DNA from 2 places in the Psychromonas sp. genome. Region 1 is predicted to be linked to the other one. Evidence: predicted binding sites of a transcription regulator. Region 1 holds the regulator's gene; the other holds the start of a gene.
The links. The regulator NrdR, encoded in region 1, represses ribonucleotide reductase genes. The targets are predictions, from matches to a motif close to AAACACNANATNTNGTGTTT.
Positions count from the first base shown of each region.

Region 2: the regulator NrdR is predicted to act here: its motif matches at 1,672-1,691, upstream of nrdD (anaerobic ribonucleoside-triphosphate reductase).

Region 1 is NZ_CEZLMY010000161.1:3,286-7,490, forward strand. It holds gene AC4GME_RS15465 (riboflavin synthase) at 1-560, opposite strand, end outside; gene ribD (bifunctional diaminohydroxyphosphoribosylaminopyrimidine deaminase/5-amino-6-(5-phosphoribosylamino)uracil reductase RibD) at 562-1,707, opposite strand; gene nrdR (transcriptional regulator NrdR) at 1,742-2,191, opposite strand; gene AC4GME_RS15480 (integration host factor subunit alpha) at 2,515-2,823, opposite strand; partial or broken gene pheT (phenylalanine--tRNA ligase subunit beta) at 2,827-4,205, opposite strand, start outside.
Region 2 is NZ_CEZLMY010000013.1:33,342-37,546, forward strand. It holds gene nrdD (anaerobic ribonucleoside-triphosphate reductase) at 1-1,646, opposite strand, end outside; gene rsxA (electron transport complex subunit RsxA) at 2,073-2,651, shown strand; gene rsxB (electron transport complex subunit RsxB) at 2,679-3,236, shown strand; gene rsxC (electron transport complex subunit RsxC) at 3,238-4,205, shown strand, end outside.

The DNA of each region.
Region 1 (4,205 bases):
GATATCACATCCACTTCTAAATTGACCTGAGTAGCAACGGAATAATTAACCATATTAGTTTGTGCAATAGTATGCGGAATAATAGTTAATTTAAAAGAAGCGCCATCAATTTCATTAGTGGTCAGGCTGATGCCGTCAACAGTAATTGAACCTTTTTCAGCAATGTATTTAGCTAATTCGTTAGGTGCTTTAATCCAATATTCAAACGCATTGCCAAGCGGCGTAATCGAAGTAATTTCTCCCACTCCATCAACATGGCCACTGACAATATGCCCGCCAAAACGATCGTTCATCTGCATCGCTTTTTCTAAATTAATAGCAAAACCTGTTTTAATTTGTGCAAAACCACTGCGTTTTATGGTTTCATAAGAAACATCAGCATCAAAACCTCCATCACTTAATTTAGTCACGGTTAAACAAACACCGTTATTAGCGATGCTGTCACCTAACTTAACATCGCTTAAATCCAGCTCTCCTGAAGCAACGCTGATGGTCATATCTTTTTCATTGTGTTTAATTGCAGTGACATGACCCACTGCAGCTATGATGCCTGTAAACATATTAATCTCGATTACTTATAAGTCGAATATCGTCACCAATTAAAGCCATATTTTGTAACTTTAACTGCACAACTTCGTCCATTTTTGAAAAGTTAGGTAAGTTTACTAAGTTTCTCGCCTGATCGCCCATTAATTTTGGTGCCTGATACAGTATAAATTCATCAACTAATTGATTTTTAAAAAATTCACCAGAAAGTGTGGCACCAGCTTCTACCCAAAGGTCATTAATTTCATAGTCATTTAAGGAAGTTAACAACAGATTTAAATCAATGCGGCCATGACCATCATCGGCGCAGATAACCTGCTCGACATCAGCTTTAAACTGTTTATTTTGTAAATCAGCACGCGGTGAAAGCGCAACTAACAGCACTTTACCGGCAAGTGTAAACAGCTTCTCATTGAGGCTCAATTTATTGTGTGAATCTAAAACAATGCGAATCGGTTGACGAATTGCAGACTTTTCGATTTCATTCTTAAAATCAGTGCTTTGTTGTAATTCTTCATAACGAACATTGAGACTGGGATCATCTGCAATCACAGTACCGCTACCTGTTAAAATTGCACTTTGCATCGCTCGGTAATATTGCACATCAATCCGCGCTTTCGGGCCTGTGATCCACTGACTCTCACCATTTTTCAGTGCTGTTTTTCCATCCAGACTAGATGCTAACTTGACGGTTACACGCGGTTGCTTAACTTGCATACGCTTAATGAAACCACGATTTAATTTTAGGGCTTCATTTTCAAGCAATCCGATATCCACCTGAATGCCGGCTTCTTCTAATATGCTGATACCGCGACCTGCTACTTTAGGGTTGGGATCAACCATCGCAATCACCACTCGTTTAACCCCTGCTTCGGTTAATGCTAACGCACAAGGTGGTGTTCGACCGTAATAAGAACACGGCTCTAAAGTGACATAACAAGTAGCATTGATTGCTTTAGTTTGTGCAATGGCTAAGGCGTTAATTTCGGCATGGGGCAAGCCCGCTTTTTCATGAAAACCTTCGCCAACGATAATATCATTGCTTACAACCACACAACCAACATTGGGATTAGGGGAAGTAGTAAAGCGCCCTTTTTTAGCTAATTCGATGGCGCGGGACATGTAGTGCTTATCTAAATCTGAAAAGTGAGCAGCGTTCATCTATATTCCACATATAAAACCGACAAAAACACGGTTATTTTTCCAGTTTAGCAATCTCTTCACCAAACTCTTTTACATCTTCAAATGAGCGATACACAGAAGCAAAACGAATATATGCAATTTTATCTAAACTTCTCAGTAATTCCATCACTAATTCACCAACCATTTTCGATGGTACTTCACGTTCACCAGTTGCACGTAATGTAGATTTAAGTTTATTAACCGCACTTTCTATCGCTTCAATACTAACCGGTCTTTTCTCAAGTGCGCGATTAATTCCTACCAGCAATTTATCATCATTAAATGGCTCTCGGCGACCATCTGATTTAATTAAACGAGGCATAACAAGTTCAGCGACTTCAAAGGTGGTAAAACGCTCATGACATTCATTACAAGAACGGCGACGACGTACTTGAGAGCCTTCTGCAACTAATCGAGAGTCGATCACTTTCGTATCTTGTGCACTACAAAAAGGACAGTACATAATTTTTCACTCTTGTTGGGGATTAAATAGTTTGTTCTTAAATTTTTTATAGCTAGCTATATGGCAACTTTATAGCAAACACAATTAAATAGTCTGATTTATTATACCATCGTCATTAACCGGGTAGAGCTGTAAAGTTTTAACGGTTTACCTAAAATGTGAAATCGGAGTTCAGTCCGCCAAATTGTCTGTACGGCTAAAAAACGAGCGCAGAACAGCCAGCTCATAAACTTGAACTATCTTCAATTGGCATTATACCCAGTAGATACTTTACAAAGTAAAAAAAAAGCCGCAAATGCGACTTTTTTATTACGATGAGAAAACTAAAGTTTGTCTGCTGTGTCTGGTAAATTTTCTTCTACCAATTCTTTCAGTTTCTGTCCTGCTCGAAATGTAACAACCCGACGTGCGGCAATAGGAATATCTTCACCAGTTTTAGGGTTACGACCTGGACGTTCACCTTTATCTTTTAATTCAAAGCCACCAAAACCAGAGATTTTAACTGCCTCTCCACTTTCTAACGTTGCTTTAATTTCTTCAAAAAACGACTCAACAAACTCTTTTGCTTCTCGTTTGCTTAAACCAATTTTTTCGGATAAATGGTTCGCTATTTCAGCTTTAGTCAGTGCCATAAATTAATCTCTCAACGATGCATTAAACTCCAGAGAAACTGCTTCTACGATATTATTCACGCTCTCAGCAATCTCTTGTTCTTCCAGGGTACGAGTCGTATCTTGTAAGATTAAACCTATTGCTAAGCTCTTCTTACCTTCCTCAACACCTTGTCCTTGGTATACGTCAAATAAGTTTATGCCAACTAATTCAGTTCCGCCAATTTTTTCTATAAATTTTAAGACGTTACCTGCATTTAATTGTTCATCAACAACAAATGCCAGATCTCGGTGGTTAGCCGGGAACTTAGAGATATCGCCAGCCTGCGGTAATTTACGGGTGGTGATTTGATCTAATTCGATTTCAAATACAATCGCCGTACCGTTTAATGCAAAAGGTTTAGTCAGGCTTGGGTGCAATGTACCGATATAACCGATATTTTTACCATCACGGTAAATACCTGCAGACTGTCCAGGATGTAATGCACTATGTGTCTCAGCTTTAAATTCAAAGCTTGAGTCATCAACACAAAGATCTAATAGCGCTTCTAAATCTGCTTTTAGGTCAAAGAAATCAACATTTCGTGTTTCGATATTCCAATGTTCATCATTTAAATTACCAATGATAACACCCGATAACATCTCTTGTTGTGCAATACCATTCTCAGCATTTTCATCTTTAACAAAACGTAAACCCGTTTCGAATAAACGTACACGGTTTTGTTGACGTTTTTGGTTTTTAGAAACACTTTCTAATAAACCAGTCCATAAACTAACACGCATTGCTGACATATCTTTAGAGATAGGATGTGGCAGAATTAATGCGTCAGCTTGTGGATGTAATTTAAGCTGTTTATCTGGATCAACAAAGCTATAAGTAATCGCTTCCTGGTATTCACGATTCACTAATACGTCACGAATTCTAGACAGATTTAATGTTGCTTCATTATGAGCTGGCATAGTTAATGCGGCTTCTGGCGCAATATTGGGGATATTGTTGTAACCATAAACACGTGCCACTTCTTCGATTAGATCTTCTTCAATCTCCATATCAAAACGGTACGTCGGAGCAATAGCTGTCCACGCATCAGCAGTAGCAGTCACTTCACAGCCGAGCTGGGTAAGGATTTCTTCAACACGGTCAGAATCAATTGAAATACCGATTAAACGATCTAATTTACTACGGCGTAGCGTAATCGTTGCTTGAGCAGGTATATTTTCTTCACTTACCGCTTCAGTAATAGGACCAACACTGCCACCACAGATTTCAACAAGCAGTTGTGTTGCTCGTTCCATCGCTTTTGCTTGTAATACTGGATCTACACCACGTTCATAACGGTGAGATGCATCTGTATGCAGACCGTAAGCACGCGCACGACCAGCAATTGCAAGCGGAGCAAAGA
Region 2 (4,205 bases), on a different contig from region 1:
CATAAGTTTTCAGAAGGTGTTGAGTATAAGCTAAAGCCGTAACCCGTCTCTTTTGTCCAACGATCCACTGCTTGTTTTAAGTAACGGATCATCGCAATCGCTTTTTCCTGCTTCTCTTTATCATCAAACAGATGACCATCAGAGCCGTGCAGCGCATTAATTGCTTCATGTAAACCGATATAACCGAGTGAGATAGAAGCACGGCCATTTTTAAAGATCTCAGCAACACAATCATCAGCTTTTAAACGTACACCACAAGCACCTTCCATATACAAAATAGGCGCTACACTCGCTTTTACTTCAGATAAACGTTCAATACGTGTATCTAATCCTTTTTTAGCCATATTTAAACGGCTATCTAATAATTTGTAAAAGGCTTGCTCGTCACCACCTGCTTCCAAGGCAATGCGAGGTAAGTTAAGACTTACCACACCAAGGTTATTACGACCGTCATGGATCAGTTCATTGTTTTCTTCGTAAGTGCCTAAGAAACTGCGGCAACCCATTGGCGTTTTAAATGAGCCTGTCACTTCAACCACTTTATCAAAGTTTAAAATATCAGGATACATACGTTTTGAAGCACATTTTAGCGCCAGCTGTTTAATATCGTAATTTTGATCTGTGCTTTTATGGTTTACGCCATCTTTTATCGCAAACACTAATTTAGGGAAAATAGCCGTTTTACGGTTTTTACCTAAACCGGCAATACGAATTTTGAAGATTGACTCTTGAATTAAACGTGCTTCCCAACTTGTACCCAAACCGAAACCAAAAGTCACAAAAGGTGTTTGTCCGTTTGCTGTGTGCAGTGTATTGACTTCATATTCAAGAGATTGGAATGCATTAAAACACTCTTTTTCTGTCTGCTGCGTTGCATAAGCTTGCGGTTCAGCAATGCCCCACTCTTCTGCTGTTGCTAAATGTTTTTGGTAACTTTTAGATACATAAGGCGCAAGCGTAGTATCGATGCCGTTAATCGTGGTGCCGCCGTAAATATGGCTGGCTACCTGGGCGATAATTTGTGCTGTAACTGCTGTTGCCGTTGAGATTGATTTCGGCTCTTCAATTTCTGCATTACCCATTTTAAAACCTTGGGTAAACATCCCTTTAATATCGATTAACATACAGTTAAACATAGGGAAAAACGGGGCATAATCTAAATCGTGATAATGCAGTTCACCTTTATCATGAGCGCGCACAACATCACGCGGTAAAATATGTGATTTAGCATAATGTTTAGCAACAATACCTGCCAGCAAATCACGTTGTGTCGGAATCACTTTACTGTCTTTATTGGCGTTTTCATTAAGTAGTGAAGCATTGCTCTGTTCAATCAGACCATAAATTTCACTGTTAAGTTGGCTTTTACGCTCTCGCGCCACATCTCTGTCATGACGATATTCGATATAAACACGGGCAAGCTCTGTATGACCGCTTTGCATCAGACACACTTCAACCGCATCTTGGATATCATGAATATCGACTTCAACCTGGCCTTGTAATTGGCTCTCAACTTCATTAGCAATAGCAAATGCATCAACACCTTTACAGCGCGCTGCACCTGATGCTTTTAAAATGGCTTCAGCGATACGTAGGGCATTAAAAGGGACTTGGCTACCATCTCGTTTAATAACAACAGGTTTCATAACAGGGCTCCAATAAAAAAACAGAAAACACAATATATTGTGGACGCGAATCATACATAACACTATATGTTGAGTATTGATATAAATCAAATTTCAATTCAGGTGAATATTAAGTGTTAAAAAACATCTGTTTTATTACGTTTTTTATTTTTTGTAGTTGCAATTTTAGGAAGCTGTTTTAGTGGGAATTTATAGCGATAGTAGTTACTATCGCTGTAGATTAGCTCATAAAAACGATGCACTTCACAGTTCGATAACAGCCAAGCCTCTTGGAAACTGCTATTTCAGGGCTCGGCCTGATACTCAGAACAAGATAACTCCCTATCCTGCTATTTTTCCACTGATTATCTGCTATTTTATTGTTATCATAGCGAGCTCTTTCGGGCCCGCAAAATACACCTATATTGGTAGTGGAATTAAATTCTTATGAGCGACTATATTTTACTGTTTTTCGGTACAGTGCTGGTTAATAACTTCGTATTAGTAAAATTTTTAGGTTTATGCCCGTTTATGGGGGTTTCAAATAAAGTTGAAACCGCTGTTGGCATGTCATTTGCGACCACCTTTGTTTTAACGTTAACCGCAGCACTTTCGTATATTGTGAATACTTATCTGCTACTCCCGCTTGAGTTAATGTATCTGCAGACATTAAGCTTTATTCTGGTGATCGCGGTTGTGGTGCAGTTTACTGAAATGGTGATACATAAAACCAGTCCTACTCTATATCGTTTATTGGGTATATTTTTACCTCTGATCACTACCAACTGTGCCATTTTAGGTTTAGCACTGCTTAACATTAATGAAAATCATGATTTTGTCGAATCAATTATTTACGGCTTTAGTGCGGGTATCGGTTTCTCTCTGGTATTAGTGCTTTTTTCTTCAATGCGCGAACGCTTAGCTACCTCCGATGTACCGCTTCCTTTTAAGGGCGCATCGATTGCGATGATCACCGCAGGTTTAATGTCACTTGCCTTTATGGGCTTTACCGGTCTTATTAAGTAATAAATTAAAGCAAACGGAATAAACTAGATGATAACCAGTATTGCAATCGCCATTTTTACACTCGGGATTTTAGGTGCTATTTTTGGCTCTATATTAGGCTATTCCTCATTACGTTTTAAAGTAAAAGCCGATCCTATTGTTGAAGAACTAGATGCCATTTTACCGCAAACACAGTGTGGCCAGTGTGGTTATCCGGGTTGTAAACCTTATGCTCAAGCCATTGCCGACGGTGAGGATATTAATAAATGTCCACCGGGTGGTGAAGCTGTGATGCGTCAACTGGCGGAACGTATGGGCATCGAACCGCAAGATTTAGAAGGTGAACAGAAACCTAAATTACTGGCCTTTATTCGTGAAGATCAATGTATCGGCTGCACTAAGTGTATTCAAGCCTGCCCTGTTGATGCCATTTTAGGAGCAACCAGACAGATGCATACGGTAATCAGTGATGAATGTACCGGCTGCGAGCTTTGTGTTGCACCTTGCCCGACTGATTGTATTGATATGGTCCCGATTGCTTTAAGCACACAAAATTGGCAATGGAATCTTAACCTTATACCAACCAAAACCAGCACTGAGCGCTAGCATGATAACAAAACCTATTAACCTGCTCAGTGAAGAGCAACTCGCCGAAATCTCATCAGGAAAGCAGTGGTCTTTTCATGGCGGCATTCATCCTCAAGAAAATAAGCTGCAAAGTAATCAAGCGGTTATTAGAGATGCGGGGATTCCCCCCTTTTTAGTAATTGCTATTGAACATAAAGGTCACATCCCGGAACTATTAGTTAAAATCGGTGATCTGGTATTAAAAGGACAAGCGTTAACGAAAGTATATGCTGCAATGGTAGTGCAGCATGCAAGTAGCTCGGGTGTTATTAGTGCCATAGAAAAACGTACCGATCTTCATCCGTCCGGCCAGCCTGTTTTATCCGTTGTAATTGCAACAGACGGTTTAGATAGAAGCATTGCATATAAAAAGTGTGAAAATTATAAAACTCAAGCAAACCCGCTCTTAGTTGAAAAAATTCAGAATGCGGGCATTGTCGGATTAGGCGGTGCAGGTTTCCCTAGCCATTTAAAGCTAACGCACCCAGAGGGCATTAAACTGCTTATTATCAATGCAGTTGAATGTGAACCCTATATCACCGCAGATGATCGTTTAATGCAGGAACATGGCGATGAAATCATTGCCGGAATCCATGTTCTGCAGCATATTCTTAAACCGGCATTAACTGTGATTGCAGTTGAAGATAATAAACCTGAAGCGATTGAAGCGTTAAACCTGGCACTGCAAAAAAGCCAGAAAACACCACAAACAAAGATAATTATTCGCAGCATTGCCACACGCTATCCATCGGGCAGTGAAAAACAGTTAATTGAGATTATAAGCGGACAGCAAACACCGCTTGGCAAACACCCTACTGAGCTAGGCATTGTAATGCAAAATGTCGGTACCGTTTTTGCGATTAAAGAGGCTGTTATTGATGGCAAACCACTTATCTCGCGTATTGTAACGATAACGGGTGATGCTTTTCAAAAGAAAGGCAATATCAG